Regions from separate parts of the Flexivirga sp. B27 genome, predicted to be linked through region 1. Evidence: riboswitches for the same ligand, from Rfam matches in the RefSeq annotation. Region 1 holds a riboswitch; each other region holds the start of a gene.
What was found. A riboswitch is a leader RNA that binds a small molecule or an ion and turns the genes downstream of it on or off. The one in region 1 is predicted to bind thiamine pyrophosphate.

Region 1 (5,890 bases):
GCGACTCCGCACACCGGCTGATGGCGCTGCTGATCGGTGTGAACGCCGGACCGATCGTGACCGTCTGGGGCTCGCTCGCAACACTGCTGTGGCTCGGCCGGTGTCGTCGTGCGCGTCTGCGGATCCCGTTGCGGCGTTTCACGATCGAGGCCTTCGTGGTGGCGGTAGTGACGGTCGCCGCCGCGACCATCACCCTCGGTCAGCTCTGAGCTGCCACGTCGTCGCGCGACCAGGTGTCCCAGAAGTGGTGGACCGGTCCGTGCCCGCTGCCGATCGACAGCTCGTCGGCCGCACGCAACGCACCGGTCAGGTAGTCCTTGGCGTCGCGGACCGCGTCCGCCCAGGACTCTCTCTGCGGCCGCAATGCTGCGATCGCCGCCGACAGGGTGCAACCGGTGCCGTGGGTGTTGCGCGTGACCACACGCGGCGCGTCCAGCTCGATCGTCCGCCCGTCGACGAGCAGCAGGTCGGTGCTGTCCTCACCGTCGAGGTGTCCGCCCTTGAGCAACACACCGGGGCACAGCTGCGCCAGGGCGCGTAGTTGCTTCGCCATGTCGCACACGCTGCTCGCCTCGGGCTGGCCGAGCAGATCGGCCGCCTCCGGGATGTTGGGAGTGACCAGGTCCACCTCCGGCAGCAACCGGTCACGCAACGCCGTCACCGCATCTGGGGCCAGCAGGCGATGCCCGCTCTTGGCGACCATCACCGGGTCGAGCACCACCGGGGCCGGTCGCCGCTCGTGCAGCACCGCTGCGACCGCGTCGATGACCTCGGCGGTGCCGAGCATGCCGATCTTGACCGCGTCGACGTGCACGTCGTCCAGCAGGTTGGTCAGCTGTCCGGCGACGGTCTCCCCGTCGAGTTGATGCACCGCGGCGACGCCCTGAGTGTTCTGCGTGACGACTGCCGTGATGACGGCCGTCCCGAAGGCGCCGAGCGCCGAGAACGCCTTCAGGTCCGCGCTGATGCCCGCGCCGCCGCTCGGGTCCGTGCCGGCGATGGTCAATGCTGTCGGGTGGTCTGTCGTCATCGGATCTCCCCTGCTGCCAATAGTTTTCGCACAGCCGCCGCAGGATCGGCGGCTGCACAGACTGCCGAGACGACGGCGACGCCGTCTGCTCCGGCAGCCCTCAGCGGTGCGACGTGCGTCTCCTTGATGCCGCCGATCGCGACCGCCGGCAGCTCGCAACGCTGGAGCACATCACGCACCCCGTCGATCCCCAGCGGTGCCGCGGCGTTCGGCTTGGTCGAGGTCGCGAAGACCGGACCGACACCGACGTAGTCGACCGTGTTCGCCGGCCAGTCCGCCACGGCCACGATCTCGTCGAGCGACGACACCGAGTGACCGATGACGAAGTCCGGTCCGGCGATCCGGCGCGCATGCACCGGGAGCAGGTCGGACTGACCGAGATGCACGCCGTCCGCGCCCGCCGCGAGTGCGACGTCGAGCCGATCGTCCACAACGAACGGCACACCGGCCTCGGCGGTCACAGCTCGTAATTGCGTTGCCACGTCATACAACTCGCGCGTCGTGGCGTCGTGATCGCGCAGCTGCACGATCGTGGCCCCGCCGGCCACGGCCTGTCGCACGGTCTCGACGACACCGCGCTGCCCGCACAGTGCGCGATCGGTCACCAGGTAGAGCCGCAGTGCGGCCGGGTCGAGTCTCGAGGGGGACGGCGAGGACGAGGTCGTCACCGCAACCTCGCCAACTGCTCGGCGCCGAGGCCGTGCAGCGCATCCAGGATCTCGACCGCGAACGACCCCGGTCCTGCGGACCGCTCGGCGGCCACCTCGGCCGCGATCGTCCAGACCGCTGTCGCCGCGAACGCCGCGTCGGCGGCCGGCGCACAGGCGGTGAACGCAGCCGTCATCGCACCGAGCGCACAGCCGACGCCGGTCACCTTGGTCATCATCGGCGTGCCGTTGGAGATCGTGCGCACGCCCGTCGCGGACACGATGTGATCGACCGGGCCGCTCACGGCGACAACACCGCCGGTGCGCTCACACAGTGCGCGTGCGGGCTCCAGTGCGGCCTCGGCGCCGGCAGTGCTGTCGACTCCCCGGCCGCCGCCGTCCAGGCCCGCGAGACTGATGACCTCCGAGGCGTTTGCGCGTATGACGCTCGGTGCCAGCGGCACGAGTGCCGCGGCGACGCGATCCCGCAGCGGCAACCCACCGACGGCGACCGGGTCGAGCACCCACGGCGTGCCTGCGGCACGCGCGGCCTCGGCGGTGGCCAGCATCGTCTCGCCGACGGGCGGTGTGATCGTCCCGACGTTGAGTAGCACGGCATCTGCGACACCGGCGAAAACCGTTGCCTCTTCGAGGTTGTCGACCATCGCCGGTGCTGCGCCGAGTGCGAGCAGCACGTTCGCGGTGAAGCCCGTGACCACCGAGTTGGTGATGCACTGCACGAGCGGCCCGCGGTCGCGGAGCTGCGCCAGCAGGTCCACGACCTCGGACGGACGCAGCGGGTCGGTCACCTGTCCGCTCACCAGGGCCACCGTTCGTCACGCACCGCGGCGTCCCAGAACATCCACTCGTAGCGGGTGGCGACCTCCACGTGCCGTGCCATGTCAGCGAGCTGGTCATCGGAGAGGCCACGTGCCGTGCTGTCGATCACCTGCAGCATCTCCGCAACGCTCTGGTTGAAGCCGGGTGCGGCATACGACTCGATCCACTGTGCGTAGACCGGGTCCGCTGAGCCGTTCTCGACCAGCGCGTCGCCGACCTGCTGGTAGATCCAATAGCAGGGCAGCACGGCTGCCAGGCCCTCGTGGAAGGGCCGCTGCGCACAGACCGACAGCAGATAGCTGGTGTAGGCGGTGGTCGCCGGCGACTTCGGCGTGCTGTGCAGCAGCTGCGGGTCGAGGCCGGCCTGTTCGAGCAGCTGCGGGTGCAGGCCGAGCTCGGTGGCGACTGCGGTCCCGGCGTGCGAGGCAAGCGTGCCGACCGCATCGACGGGTGCCTTGGCCGCCAGCAGGGAGAGTGCTCGCGCGTATTCGCCGAGGTAGAGCGTGTCCTGAATGATGAAGTATCCGAACGCTTCTCGCGGCAGGGTGCCCGCTGCCAGTCCACTCAGGAAATCGTGCGCGAGGACGCGCTTGAGGCCGTCCTCCATCGGTGCTCCGAGCACCGGCCACCAGGTGTATGACGTCGTCGACATCGAAATGCCCCTTCCTCCGCCGGCATTGTCCGGCTCAGGTGTTAGCGGTCGGCGACGATCCTGTCGCCCTCTCAGCCCGGTCCTTCCGAGCTCCCGCGGGTTGTCGACACCACCGTAGCGTGAGCGTCACCACCGAGCGCGGCCAGACCATGTTCGGCACGCTCCACCTCGAACGCCGCGTCCCGGGCACGGGCAACCTCGAGTGCACGCCGGAACCACGAGCGTGCCTGGTCCGGCCGCCCGTCCCGCTGATGCATCTGCGCGAGGTTGTTCAGGACTGAAGCGAGCAGCTCCGGGACCTCCAGCCGCTCCGCCTGCTCCCGGACCCGGTGGGTCAGCGCGAACGCCTGGGCGGTGTCGCCGAGTCGGTGCAGTGCGATCGCCAGGTTGGACCGGCTGTAGAGGACTCCGATCTCATCCCCGAACGACTGTGCCTGGGTGATGGCGGCCTCAGCGGTGCGCACCGCGCGATGCAGGACCTGTGGGTCGTCGGACTGCGCGAAGATGTCCGCCAGGTTCGACAGTGAGATCCGCTCCCTGTCCGGCCAGTGGTGCTCAGCAGCGAGCCGGGCCGCACCTTCCAACGCGGCGACCGCTTCGTCCATGTGCCCCAGCCGCGTGTGTGCCACCCCGAGATTGGCCAACGCACGCGACCGCAGGTCGGCGTCGCCGGCGCCCACGGCAAGCTCGTTCACCTGGTCGAGTTCGCGGATCGCCTGCTCGTAGTCGCCGGTGATGAGCGAGCAGACCGCGAGCGAGTTCAGCGCGGCCGGCAGGTGTCCGTGCCGATCGTCGCGCAAGAGTGCGACGGCACGCTCCAGGTGGGCACGTGCCTGCGCCGGACGGCTGCTGCGCACGTAGGTCATACCCAAATGGCGCTCCGCTGTGGCCTCGGCCACGGAGTCACCCAGCACTGCTGCCGTGGACGCGGCCACGCGTTGCAACGACATTGCAGTGTTCATGTCGCCGCGGTTCCACAGGTGCCACGAGAGCATGGTCGCCAACCGCAGGAAGTGGGTGTGGTGACCCTGCCCGAAGGCCTGGTCGGCCGCTGCGAGCAGCGTCGTCCGCTCCGTCTCCAACCAGTGCACGGCGTCCTCCGCACCCCACCGCGCGGGCGCCTCCGGCAACCAACTCAGGTCGCCGGCCGCCGAGGGGTTCGGCACGATGATCGCGGACGCACACTTGGCACAGTAGAAGTCCAGCACTCTGCGGGATGCTGCCGCACGGTCCTCAGTGAGCTCTTCGTGCAGTGCGGCGCGCTGACCGAAGACCTGCACCAATGAGTGCATCTCCCAACGGTTTTCGGCGGTGCGACGCAGCAGGTGCGAGCGTTCCAACGCGACCAGCACGGTGTATGTCGCGCCGGTTGACCGACCGAGGAGCGCTGCCGCGGCGCCGAGCCCCGTCTCGAGCGCCGGATGCAGTGAGAGCAACCGCAGTGCACGGCGCTCGTCGTCACGCAACCCGTCGTAAGTGATGGTGAGGGCGCCCGCCACCCCGTCCTCGAGCTGCAGGGAGGTCAACCGGTCGCGATATGCCTGCACGTGTTGCCCGGCCGTCCACGTCGTCTGCCGTGCGGCACGCGCACCGATCAGACTCACCGCGAGCGGCAACCCGTCCGAGGCCTGTTGCAGGTCTACCGCGGCCTGATCGTCGACAGCGAGCCGCCGCCCGGCCGTGAGTGAGAGCAACCTTGCGCACGACGCAGCGTCCAGTCCGTCCAGCTCGATGTCTTCGACCCCGATCGGCCACTCCAGCACCCACCTGCTGGTGATCAGCACGCGAGTCGTGCTGTCGATCGGCAGCAGCAGCTCGACGTCCTCGGGACGATCGACGTCGTCCAGCACCAGCGCTGTCGACCTCGAGCTGAGCAGCCGCAGGTAGGCCGCACGCCGACCGGCCGGTGTGCTCGGCACGGTGCCGTGCGGGTCCAGCGTCCGCAGCACACTGACGATGGCGTCGAACGGGTCGAGATCTCCCTCCCCCGAGCCGAGCACGACGCGGACCGCCGTGTCGACCAGCCCTGCCTCCAGCAGCTCATGGGCGGCCGTGACCGCCAGCGCCGACTTCCCCACTCCGGACAATCCGTGCAACACGTGCACCCGCGGCGCGTCCGGCGCCGTCAGCCTCGCGAGCTCCTCAGCGCGGCCGGCGAAGGGTCGTGTCCTCTGCGGCAGCGCTGCCACCTGCGAGGTGATCCGCCCCGCGGGACGCATGGCGCTGCGCGCTGCGAGTCGCCACAGGGTGCGGCCTTCGATCCCTGCTCCCAGCGCCTCGGCGATGTCGACGACGAGGTCGGTGTCGATGCGTTGCCGGCCGTCTCTGAAGCAGTCGTAGACGGTGACCCGGCCCGGCGCCGCACCCACGCGTGCCGCTCCGCGGCGACCCCGGATCACGCCGACCTCGCGTGCGATCCAGGTGTATGACGGGCTACCGGCCCACACCCGCAACTCACGCAGCGCGGCGGTCAGACTGTCGAGCCCGTCGATCGGCCCCGGACCGGGCGGAGGATCCGACGCGACCGGATGCGGGGTTTCACGGGCCATGTCGTCAGAGGTTCCGGTCGGCGGTGTCGGGCACCGTCAGGCTACTGCGCCTGACCCGGCATCTGACGCGAAACAGCCGTATCCGCCGGGGTGTTCGGGTTCGTTCGGGTTGGCTCGGGTTTGGTTGTGCCGAGCTCCGCGGCGCTGAGAACGTCGCGGTACGAGTGGCCGC
Region 2 (5,890 bases), on a different contig from region 1:
GTCGAGCAGAACCACTTCTTCGAGAACTACCGCGGCCCCGGCGATGACTTCTTCGGCTCGGTCGGGTCCAAGCCGGAGATCTACCCGATCTACTGGTCCCGCCCGCAGATGGAGGCGCGGCAGAGCGATCGGATGGCGACCGTGCAGTCCTTCCTCAATCACGTGTGGCGCAACGAGTCCGAGGGCCGGCAGTGGTTCGACCCGGACCGTGACTCGCTCTACCCGGACCGCATCCGCCGCCGGCCGCCGGGTGCGGACTCCGCGGGTCTCGGCACGCACCTCGACCCCGGCACGCTCGACCTGTGGATGACCCGGACCAACCAGCAGGCGTTCCGGCATCTCTTCGACGGATCAGTCGAGGAGTACGACCCGTGGGACGCGGCATACCGGACGGTCGGTACGCCATACCCGGGCAGCACGATGTGCTCGGCGTTCCGCACGTTCCAGGGCTGGACGGCGCTGTCGGACATGCGGCACGACCAGGGCGTGCTGCAGACCGTGCCGATCCCCGAGGCGATGGCCTATCTGATGCTGCGTCCGCTGCTCGAAGACGTTCCCGAGGACGAGATGTGCGGTGTGACCACGGGCCAGGTCTTCCCGGCCGGCTGGAAATGGCAGCCGCTGCTGATGGAGGCGCTGAGCGGACTGCCCGACATACAGGCCGGCGACTCCGTGTGGTGGCACTGCGACATGATCCACGGAGTGGATTCCGTGCAGGACCAACAGGGTTGGGGCAACGTCATGTACATCCCCGCAGCGCCGTGGTGCCCGCGCAACGAGACGTATGCCGAGTCCGTACGAGCTGCGTTCGCCGCCGGTGACAGCCCGACCGACTTCCCGGCCGAGCACTACGAGCGCGACTGGACTGGCCGCTTCACCGAGGCAGAGCTGAACGAGACGGGTCGCCGGGGTCTGGGCCTGACGGACTGAGCACTCACTGCTCCGAACCGTGACCGGGATCCACCCATTGACGGTCGAACCGGCGGCTGACGGCGCTGCAGGGACGTCAATGACAGGTTCGAGCGTCAACGGCGGTGCGGAACGTCAGTCGGCGTCGTCGGTGTCCACCTGTCGTTCGATGCCCAGCGCGACCTGGATCTGCTCGATGACCGGATCGACGATCTTCGGGGTCCACTCGACACGTTCGGCGTCGGTCGCGTACTGCAGGGCACGCCCGTTGGCACGCACTCGGGCAAGGCACGCGATGAGCGTGGCATCTGGCAGCAGCTCCTTCAGCTGCGCACTCGGCACCAGGTCCGCCCACGCCGACAGATAGGCGCGCGTCAGCCGTGCGTCGCGCTCCGGGTCATCCGGGAGACCGAAGTGGTATGACGGCCCCTGAAGAGCAATCATCAACGAACACAACGGATTTCCGACATACGCGTCGCCCCAGTCGAAGAACCGCGCATCGTGTATGGCGGCCGGTGAGCCGTCGGCGCAGAAGACGTTCCCCGCGTGCAGATCGTTGTGCTGGATCGTCTCCGGCAGGCCGGAGTCGGCAAGCCGGGCGGCTGCCTCGCGCAGCGGACGTTCGGTCTCCGGAACGTGGGCTCCGCGCCCTTCGAGCCAGTGCGTCACCAGGCTCTGCGGGTCCCACCTCGGCACACCGCCGCCCACCAGGTCGTCGACCACATCGATCGAGGCACGCTGCAGCCGGGCGTAGCGGCGGAGCACACCGGACCACAGGCCGACGATCGTCTCGGCGTCGGCAACCGCGCGCAACAACGCGCCCTGATCGGGCATCAACAACCAGCCACGCTCCTCGTCCGATGCCCAGATCTCCGGCACCCGGTCAGGGGCGACTCCGGTCAGCACGCGGTAGATCGCGGGCTCGGGTGAGGTGCTCGGTGAGCATGCCTTGAACCACGCGCGCCCGGCAGAGGTGTCGACGACGAGCTGCGTGGACCACGGCCGCACACGGGGCTGGCGTGGTGTCACCGGGACACGCGTCAGGCCGCGGCGCTCGAGGGACTCGTCGATCCAGCGGGTGGCTTCGCGGCGCCACGAATCGGTCTGCCAGCGCTCGGAATTCGAGAGTTGGCCGGTCGCCGGTCTCGCTACACCTCCTCCGCTGCGCTCCCCCGGCACTCGACCAGCTTGTGGCTCCTGCGGCACTCGACCCGCATGCTCCTCCGGCACTCGACCAGCTTGGGACTCCTGCGGCACTCGACCGGTCTGGTTGTCGGCTGTCACGCGTGAGCGGCGAAGCGCGCGATCAGTCGCGTGCCGATGACGTCGGGGGTCAGGCCGATCGCCTCGAGCACCTGACCACGTGAGGCGTGCTCCAGGTATTCCTTGGGTATGCCGAAGGTGTGCACCCGAGCAGTGACCTCCGCCGCACTCAGCGCATGCGCGGTCGCGACTCCAACACCCGAAGTGACGAGGTTGTCCTCGATGACCACGACGTGCTGCACCGAGCGCGCCATACGCACGACGTCCTCGGAGACCGGAAGCACCCATCGCGGGTCGACGACGAGCGTCGAATGCCCTTGAGCCTCAAGCTTTTCCGCAACCTGCAGCGCTGTCGGGCACATCGACCCGACACCGACAATCATGATCTCCGGGTCTGTCGCGTCGCGCAGCACGTCCACGGCTCCGTCAGTGCGCTCCGCGGCCAGCGGCTCAGCGACGTCTCCCTTCGGGAAGCGGATCACTGTGGGCGCGTCGTTGACCGAGACTGCTTCTCGCAGCTGCGATTTGACCTGCTCGCCGTCACGCGGTGCCGCCAGTCGCAGACCGGGCACGATGGAGCAGATCGACATGTCCCACATGCCGTTGTGCGAGGCACCGTCCGAACCGGTCACGCCTGCCCGGTCGAGCACGAACGTCACTCCGGCGTGATGCAGTCCGGCGTCCATCAGCATCTGGTCGAACGCCCGGTTGAGGAAGGTCGCATAGACCGCGACGACGGGGTGCATGCCGCCATACGCCAACCCGGACGCCATCGTCACCGCATGCTGCTCGGCGATGCCGACGTCGATCACCCGCTGCGGGTAGACCTCGGCGAATTTGTCCAGGCCGACCGGGATCATCATCGCCGCGGTGATGGCGACCAGATCCGTGCGCTCCGCTCCCAACCGCACCATCTCGTCACTGAATTCGTCGGTCCAGATGCGGCCCGCCACCTCGAAGGGCAGCCCGGTCTCCGGGTTGATCTTGCCGATGCCGTGCATGTGATCGGCCAGATCGTCCAGCGCGGGCTGGTAGCCGCGTCCCTTCTCGGTGATGACGTGCACGATGCACGGCGCGCCGAACGCCCGCGCCCGACGCAGCGCCTGCTCGACCGCACCCTCGTCGTGCCCGTCGACCGGCCCGACATACTTGATGCCCAGGTCCTCGAACATGCCCTGCTGCGGATAGACGATGTCCTTGATGCCGCGCTTGACGCCGTGCAGCGTCTCGTAGGCGAGACCGCCGACCTTCGGCACACCCTTCAGCGTGGTCTTGCCCCAGTCGAGCATCTGCTCGTACTTCCGCGTGGTCCGCAGCGCCGCGAGGTGGTCGGCGAGTCCACCGATCGTCGGCGCGTAGCTGCGCTCGTTGTCGTTGACGACGATGACCAGCGGCAGGTCACGCTCGACCGCGATGTTGTTGATCGCCTCCCACGACATACCGCCGGTGAGTGCGCCGTCACCGATCACCGCGACGGTATGACGATGCGGCTCCCCGCTCAGCACGCGAGCCTTGGCGATGCCCTCGGCCCAGGACAGCGAGGACGACGCGTGCGAGCTCTCGACGATGTCGTGCTCGGACTCAGCGCGTGACGGATAGCCGGACAGGCCGCCCTGCTTCTTGAGCTTGGAGAAGTCGTGCCGCCCGGTGAGCAGCTTGTGCACGTAGGACTGGTGACCGGTGTCGAAAACGATGGAGTCCGTGGGCGACTCGAAGACCCGGTGGATCGCGAGCGTCAGCTCCACGACTCCCAGGTTGGGGCCGAGGTGACCGCCGGTGCGCGACACCGACTCCACGAGAAACGCCCGGATCTCAGTGGCCAACTCGTCCAAGCGCTCTGCCGGAAGCCGTCGCAGGTCCTCGGGTGAGGAAATCGTGTCCAGCAGTCCCACTTCAGTTCGCGCCTTCCGTTCTCGATTACGCGTCGATCGAGTCTACGCGCCGGGTCGGCGCTGACCGAGCAAGGACGTCCGACGGCTCACTTCGGTTGCACGACCCCGACGCTGGTAGCGTTGGCACTTGGAAATACAGACACATCAGACAGGGGAGCGCTTCGGCGCTGAGAGTGCGGCTCGCCGCAGACCCTCGAACCTGCTCCGGTTAGCACCGGCGAAGGGAGTTCTTCATGACGACTGTCAGCGCGCCCGGGGAACGGGCCACCACCACCTCGCTACTTCGTTATCGCACTATCGACCTGGTCACCGTCGCAACGCTCGGCGTCGCGTCCGGTGTCGTCTTCTGGGGCTGGTCGCAGGCCTGGAACGGCATCAGCACATTGGCGCTGTTCGCGACCCCGCCCGCCGTCGGCCTGCTCGTCGGCCCCTGGCTGATCGCGGGCGTCCTCGGCGGTCTCGTCGTCCGTAAGCCCGGCGCAGCCGTCGCGGCCGAGCTCATCGCCGCCTCGGTCGAAATGCTCATCGGCAACCAGTGGGGCACGGGCACCCTGGTCTCCGGGTTGCTGCAGGGCCTCGGCGTCGAGGTCGTGCTCGCGTTATTGCTCTACAAGCGCTTCGGACTGACCATCGCCGCCCTCGGCGGCGCGATGGCGGCGGTCTTCGAGGTCGTGCTCTACGAGTGGCACAGCTACTACTCGGTCTGGACCTGGAACTACAAGCTGGCCTATCTCGGTTGCACGGTCCTATCCGGGGCCGTGCTGGCCGGAGTCGTGGGTTGGCTGCTGGTGCGCGCACTGGCCGCGACCGGCGTCCTGGACGCCTTCGGCGCGGGTCGTGAGCACCACGCCCGCAACGCGGTGTGAGCGGGGCAACCGCCGGGGCGCACGCAAGGATCTCAGGTTTCGGTTGGCGCCCCCTGGGGCGCCGCCACGAGGTCATCAGCGGACTCGACCTGAGCTTCTCCCCCGGCGAGATGGTGCTGCTCGCCGGCGGCAGCGGCGCCGGTAAGTCCACGGTGTTGCGGGCACTGGCCGGCCTGCTCGGCGAGGCCGTGCCCGGGGATCTCGCCGGCACCGTCGAAGTGGACGCACCGGCGGGCCTGCTGCTGCAGAATCCCGCGGACTCGATCGTCGCTGCAACCGTCGGCCGGGAGGTCGCGTTCGGGCCGGAGAACCTCGCCCTCCCCCGCGAGGAGATCTGGCGACGCGTGCACGACGGCCTGGACCGGGTCGGCCTGCGGTATGACGTCGCGCGCCCCACCTCCGCGCTCTCCGGCGGTGAGCTGCAGCGCCTGGCACTCGCGGGCGTGCTGGCGATCCGGCCCGGGCTCCTGCTGCTGGACGAACCCACCTCGATGCTCGACGCCGAGACCTCGGACGTCGTGCGCCGCTGCGTCCTGGACGCGGCGCGCGCGGTCGGTGCGACGACCCTCGTCGTCGAGCACCGCATCGGACCGTGGCTGCGGCATTGCGACCGGGTGGTCGTGCTGGAGCGCGGCCGGGTGGTCGCCGACACGACGCCGACCCGGTTCACCGCCGAGCACACCGAGCGGATGGTCCGGGCCGGTGTCTGGATGCCGGGCGTGCCGGACCCGACACCCGTGCAGGTCGATGCCGAGTGGGTCACGCCTGACCGGCCGGGTCCGGAGCTGCGTGCCGAGTCACTGCAGGTCGACCTGTCGACCCGGTCGTTGCACGGCACGCTCACCCATCGCGCACTCGACGGCGCGAGCACCGCGCTACGCCCCGGGCGTATGACGTCACTGGTCGGCCCGTCGGGCGCCGGGAAGTCGACGCTGCTCGCGGCCTTTGCCGGACTGCTGC
Region 3 (5,890 bases), 220 kb from region 1:
GTGCGCGGCGAAGAGGTCCAGGGCGTTGTCCGCGGTGAGCCGTTCGGCCAGCGCCGTGACCTTCATGTCCGGGTTGATGCGCAGCGCCGCCTCTTTGGCGGAGTCGACCTTGAGCGCTCCGATGGGTGTGCCGGCGTGGATGACCTGCCGCTGCAGGTTGGACTCCTCCACCCGATCGTCGTCCAGGACCGTGAGGTGGCCGACGCCCGCCGCCGCGAGATAGCTGATCATCGGCGACCCCAGGCCGCCGGCGCCGATGACGAGCACCCGGGAGTTCAGCAAACGGCGCTGCCCGTCGCTGCCGACAGTTGCGAGCGACAGGTGTCGGGCGAACCGCGTGCTCTGTGCCGGGGTCAACGCCGGACCTGGCGCGACCAGCGGAGTCACAGCACAGCCTCGTAGGAGTCGACGGCGGCGATCCGTCCCTCGTTCGGCGATGAGGCGACGGCCAACGCCCGCTGCGGAATGCGTCCGGCGGCACGTGCCGAGAAGCCTGCATTCACAGCATCTTTCATCGCCCGGGCCATCAGCTCCGGGTTGTGTGCGCGGGTGACCGCACTGGCTAGCAGTACTGCGTCGCAACCCAACTCCATTGCCAGCGCGGCATCCGACGCGGTGCCGACGCCGGCGTCGAGCACGACCGGGATGCTCGCTCGGTCCGTGATGGTCGAGATGTTGTGCGGGTTGAGGATGCCGAGTCCCGATCCGATGGGTGCACCGGCGGGCATGACGACGGCGACGCCGGTCTCTTCCAGCCTGCGGGCAAGGACCGGATCGTCATTGGTGTAGGCGAACACGGTGAACCCGTCGGCGACCAACTGTTCTGCGGCGTCGGCGAGTTCGACCGGGTCGGGCAGCAGTGTGTCCTCGTCGGCGATCACCTCGAGCTTGACCCAATTGGTCTCCAGTGCCTCGCGTGCCAGCTGGGCGGTCAGCACCGCGTCGCGAGCGGTGAAGCAGCCGGCGGTGTTCGGCAGCGGGCGAATCCCCAGTCGTTCCAACAGATCGAAGACCGACTGGCCTCCGGAGGCCGAGTAGCGGCGCATCGCAACCGTGGTGAGCTCGGTGCCCGACGCGACCAGTGCTGCCTCCAATGAGGCCAGTGTCGTCGCACCGCCGGTGCCCATGATGAGTCGCGAACCGAGTGCGATGCCGTCGATGACGAGCGTGTCCATGTCAGCCGCCCTGCGCTGCCGTGACGACGTCGATCACGGCGCCGTTCGGCAGGTCGGTCGTGTGCCACCGGCCACGAGGTATGACGGTCCCGGACACCGCTGCGGCCAGACCCAGCCGCCCGCCGTCGTCGGGCGTGCCGTCGGTGTTCAGCTTGCGGCCGGTGACGTCCTCGACGATCTCCCGCAGGGTCGTGGTCGGCGACACGGTTCGGCTCTCGCCGTTGACCTCGATGGTGGACTGCTGTGTCTGACTCACTCAATTGCCTTCCTGATCCGAAGTGTTCTCAACGAGATTCGCGGTCTCGCGGGCACCCCACGGCGTCAGCAGGACCCCGTGGCGGAAGAAGCCGTTGGCGCTCACCAGACCCGGGTCATGCCGTTGTATGACGGGCAGGTCGTCCGGGCTGCCGGGACGAGCACGCGCGGTGACCTCGACCAATTGGGTGTCGACGATCCCGGGCAGCAGCCGGCGTGCGTCGGTCAGCAGCCGGAGCACGCCCTCGGTGCTCGGCTGCGGGTCACCGTCCTCTCGGCTGGTGGCACCGACCACGAGCTCTTCGTCCTCCCGGGGAACGATGTAGACCGACCGACCTCGCACCAGGCCGCGGATGATGCGTTCGATCAGCCGCGGTCGCCCGGCCGGGAGGCGGAGCCGGAGGATGTCGCCATACACCGGACGGACCTGTGACGGGGGTGAACCGGGCACCGACGCGGTGCCGGTGCACAGCACGACCTGATCGGCGGGTCGCACCTCGCCACCGGCGAGGCGCACACCAGTGGTTCGACCACCGACCGTTTGCAGCCCGGTGACGTTCTCGCGCACCAGGATCCGCGCGTCCTCCAACACCTGCAGCAGCGCAGCGGTCAACCGGCGGGGATTGACCTGGTGGTCCTGGGGGAGATGCACGGCCCCCGCGAGTTGCGGTGCGAGCGCCGGCTCCAGGTGCCGCGCTGCGGACGGGGTGAGGCGCTCGGCCGGGTGGCCGAGTTGCTGCTGGAGGGCGGCCAGCTCGTCGAGCTCGGCCCGGTCGCCTGCCTCGGCTCCGACGACGACGGTGCCTGTCTCGAGATAGCCCACCCGTCGGCCGCTCTCCTGCTCCAAGGTCGCTGCGAACTCCGGGTAGAGAGAAGCGGATTCGCTGAGCATCGGATAGAGCGCGTGCTGGTCCCAGACCGTCTCGGCGGCGGGGGCGAGCATCCCGGCAGCTGCGTGGCTGGCACCGGAGGCGGGCTTCTCGTCATAGACCTGGACGCGCCAGCCGCGGCGATGCAGCTCACGAGCGGTCGACAGTCCGATAACTCCGGCGCCGACAACGGCGACGCTGGGCGCTGAACCGTGCACGGAGGTTCCTCCCTACGGCGGCATGACCCGCATCAGGTGTAGCGGTCGGCCGGTCCGGCCCTCTCAGCCCGTTTGCGCAGTGCAGCGGGGCTCCCGCGGATTCAAGTGCCTAGTCTAGGCGCATGCCTGCCGACGTTGCCGACTCGTCTCACCGCGTCAGTCCCCCGGTCACCTCAACCCGCACGGAGCGCCTGGAGCGGTTGAGCCGTGCCCGCCTCTACGTGTGCACCGATGCACGTCCGCCGGCCGGGGATCTCGCGCAGTTCAGCCGCGAGCTGCTCGCCGGCGGGGTGGACGCCCTCCAGGTGCGCGACAAGCAGTTGGAGTCGCGTGCCGAGATCGAGGCGCTGTCACGCGTGCAGGAGGAGACCCGACGCGCCGGTGCGTTGCTCGCGGTCAACGATCGAGCGGACGTCGCGGCGCTGGTCGACGCGGACATCCTGCACGTCGGGCAAGGCGACCTGACGACCGGGCAGGCGCGCCGGATCGTTGGCCAGGAGACGCTGATCGGACGCTCGACGCATTCGAAAGACCAGTTGCTGGAAGCTGATTCGGACGCCGGCATCGATTACTTCTGTGTCGGCCCGGTGTGGGAGACGCCGACGAAGCCCGGTCGGGCAGCTGTCGGGCTGGAGCTGATCCGTTTCGCCGCGCAGCATGCGACCAAGCCGTGGTTCGCGATCGGCGGCATCGACCGGGAGGACCGCCTGCGGGAGGTCGTCTCCGCCGGTGCCACCCGGATCGTGGTCGTTCGTGCCGTGCGGGAAACCCCTCGGGAGAGTGCCGCCGCGCTGCGCGCACTGCTGCCGTAGCAGCCCGTCGGCGGACGTGGTCAGTGTCCCGGGCGTCGCGCCGCCAGCGCCCGGACTGCGAGCAGCAGTGCTGCGCCGGCGATGATCTTTGCGACATACAGCGTGACGTCGGCGGCTGAGACCGGGTCGGTCACCAGGTCGTTCGGCACCGTGCTGAGGACCAGGCTGAAACAACCCCATGCCGCCCACGCACCGGACGCGGTCCAGACCAGCGCCAACGCCACCGCACGGCGCATCCGCGCCGGCCGGCCGAGCGCGACCCCCAGCAGCACGAGCGCAGCAATGCCACCGATGAGTGCATCGGAGGTCCAGGACGTCGCTTCCGCTCCGGACCCGGATCGGACCGCGCGCACCGCCAGAGCCACCGTCACGGCCGCCACCCCGAGCGTCGGGATGACCGGCACTTCGCGCCGTATGCCGGAAAGCCGCTCGCCCCAACGATTCTCCTCACCCCAACGTTGCCACGCATAGATGCCGAATGCCGGCAGCAGGCAGAGCCCCAGCCCGCTGAATCCGGCATAGACCACGGCATACACCCAGCCCGCGATCGGTGTCGACGTGCTTGTGTCGGCCGGCGGACCGGTGAGCAGTTGCACGGCTACGGAGGGCCCGATGGTCACCACGATCTGACCGAGCAGTCCGTAGCCGATCCACATCGTCGGCAGCAGGAACCACCGCGGCGCCCGGGCCGCGGAGAAGACGGTGATCGCGAGGAGCAGCGCCACGAGGTCGAGTGCGAGGGTGAGTGCGTTGCCGGCATGCATGACGCCGCTCGTGCCGAATGTCGAGCCCGACAGCCCGACCCGGGAGCCGGACAACCACGCGATCTTCAACACGCTGTAGGGGAGCGTCGCGGCGATTGCGCCGATGGCCAGTCGTCGCCTGATCCGATCCGCCCGGGTGCTTCCGGGCGGGACCGTGCTCGCGTCGCAGGTGTCGTAGCGGGTGTGCTGCATCAGTGCCATACCTGAAGGTTGTCGGCTGCGGCGCGGCAGTTCCTCACCCGCCGGAGCGAACCTGCTCCCTCGCTCGGGGGAGCCCGGCGCGCAGCTCGGCCCGTGACCCGCGGGGCGACGTCACGGGAACCCAGTGCCTGCCGGCGCCGTCGGTATGGCGGAGGACGTGCCGAGATGGCAGCCGATACCCTGCGCGCAGGGAAGGGAGATCCAATGTCGCAGCAGCCACCGAACAACCCGTACCGCCAGCCGCCGCAGCAACCCTATGGGCAGCCCCCGCAGCAGGGTTACGGACAGCAGCAGCCCGGCTACGGCCAGCAGCAGCCGGGCTATCAGCAGCCGGGCTACGGCCAGCAACCCTATGGGCAGCCGCCGCAGCAGGGTTACGGCCAGGGATACGGCTACGGGCAACAACCCCAGGGCTACGGACAGCAGCCCTACGGCGGCTACGCCGGGCCTCCCTCGCAGGCGCCCGTCGGCGGTGCAGCCCGGTCGTTCGGCTGGCTGGCAGTGGTTGCCGGGATCGTCGCGATCGTGGGCTGCTTCGGAGCCTGGGTCTCGATCAACATGGGGATGTTCGGCGACCTGTCGATGAACGGCTTCGGCCAGGTGTCGGGAACGGTCCGCGAGTCGCCGGACGAGGTGAAGGACGGCGTGATCGTGACGATCCTCGCCGTCATCGTGCTGGTCTTCGGGCTGTTGCGCGGGGTGGGCAAGATCCCGTTGGCTGCCGCGATCGTCACGGCCGTGATGGGTGCGTTGAGCCTCGCGGTGACCATCTACGACGTGGTCGACATCAACGACAAGATCTCCGGCGCCAACAGCGAGGGAATGTCCGCCGGCGTCGGCTGGGGGCTCTGGTTGAGTCTGGTGGCGTCGGTCGCGATGCTGCTGATCGGCATCGTCGGCATGATCAAACGGCGGTAGCCGGGCGGTCTCGCACCGGCCCACCTGCGGCGCGCCAGTCTCGCTCGACGGTGCGCAACATCGACGGGTAGATCAGCAGGTGCCGGAACGGCCCGATGCCGGCCAGGTAGGCGCGCCCGAGGCGGCCGTTCGGCTGCACGAGAACGGTCATCTGCGCTGTCCAGCAACCGGATTCGTGTTTCACCCAGCCGAGGTGCAGCACGCCGTGGCAGGTCTTGTTCGCGATCTCGGCGGCGAATTCGTCCTCCAACAGGTAGACGGACGTGAACGGCAGTCGCTCGAAGTCGGGCCCGATTGGTGCGTCCTTCATGTCCTCCGGCAATCGGGCGTTGAGGGACGGCACCCGGATCCCGACGCCGTCCTGGGGGTCGTCCAAGCGAAGGAGCCGGCCGAGGGTCCAGCGGACCGACCAGATCATCCGGACGAGCGGCGATGCGTGCCATTGGCCGTCGCCCTCGGCGAAGAGCTCTGCGAGGCGGGTGAGATCGTCGGGGCCGCCCGGTGTCGGCAGCTGCCAGACGTCGAGAACCTCGAAGTCGGCTGCGATCTGGTGGATCCGCCACGGCCGGGCGTAGAACTCGCTGCGGGGGATCGACCGTCCGGGCGGTGTGCCCGAAGTGGCGCTGCGTAGGTGCGGGTCACGGTGTCGGTGTCGTTCGTCATGTGGTTCGTGCATGA

Region 2: another riboswitch for thiamine pyrophosphate. It lies ahead of ACSZL9_RS02535 (ECF transporter S component); the one in region 1 lies ahead of tenA (thiaminase II).
Region 3: another riboswitch for thiamine pyrophosphate. It lies ahead of thiO (glycine oxidase ThiO); the one in region 1 lies ahead of tenA (thiaminase II).

What each region holds. Positions count from the first base shown of each region.
Region 1 covers NZ_JBPYUM010000002.1:639,915-645,804, reverse strand. The annotation lists gene ACSZL9_RS11940 (SLC13 family permease) at 1-209, shown strand, start outside; gene thiD (bifunctional hydroxymethylpyrimidine kinase/phosphomethylpyrimidine kinase) at 200-1,030, opposite strand; gene thiE (thiamine phosphate synthase) at 1,027-1,698, opposite strand; gene thiM (hydroxyethylthiazole kinase) at 1,695-2,498, opposite strand; gene tenA (thiaminase II) at 2,495-3,169, opposite strand; TPP riboswitch at 3,164-3,276, opposite strand; gene ACSZL9_RS11915 (tetratricopeptide repeat protein) at 3,241-5,718, opposite strand.
Region 2 covers NZ_JBPYUM010000001.1:518,405-524,294, forward strand. The annotation lists gene ACSZL9_RS02520 (YbiU family protein) at 1-930, shown strand, start outside; gene ACSZL9_RS02525 (aminoglycoside phosphotransferase family protein) at 1,045-2,193, opposite strand; gene dxs (1-deoxy-D-xylulose-5-phosphate synthase) at 2,190-4,064, opposite strand; TPP riboswitch at 4,205-4,307, shown strand; gene ACSZL9_RS02535 (ECF transporter S component) at 4,298-4,930, shown strand; gene ACSZL9_RS02540 (ABC transporter ATP-binding protein) at 4,927-5,890, shown strand, end outside.
Region 3 covers NZ_JBPYUM010000002.1:417,489-423,378, forward strand. The annotation lists gene ACSZL9_RS10795 (ThiF family adenylyltransferase) at 1-387, opposite strand, end outside; gene ACSZL9_RS10800 (thiazole synthase) at 384-1,175, opposite strand; gene thiS (sulfur carrier protein ThiS) at 1,177-1,431, opposite strand; gene thiO (glycine oxidase ThiO) at 1,432-2,517, opposite strand; TPP riboswitch at 2,510-2,624, opposite strand; gene thiE (thiamine phosphate synthase) at 2,640-3,329, shown strand; gene ACSZL9_RS10820 (hypothetical protein) at 3,350-4,294, opposite strand; gene ACSZL9_RS10825 (hypothetical protein) at 4,499-5,212, shown strand; gene ACSZL9_RS10830 (DUF2867 domain-containing protein) at 5,199-5,888, opposite strand.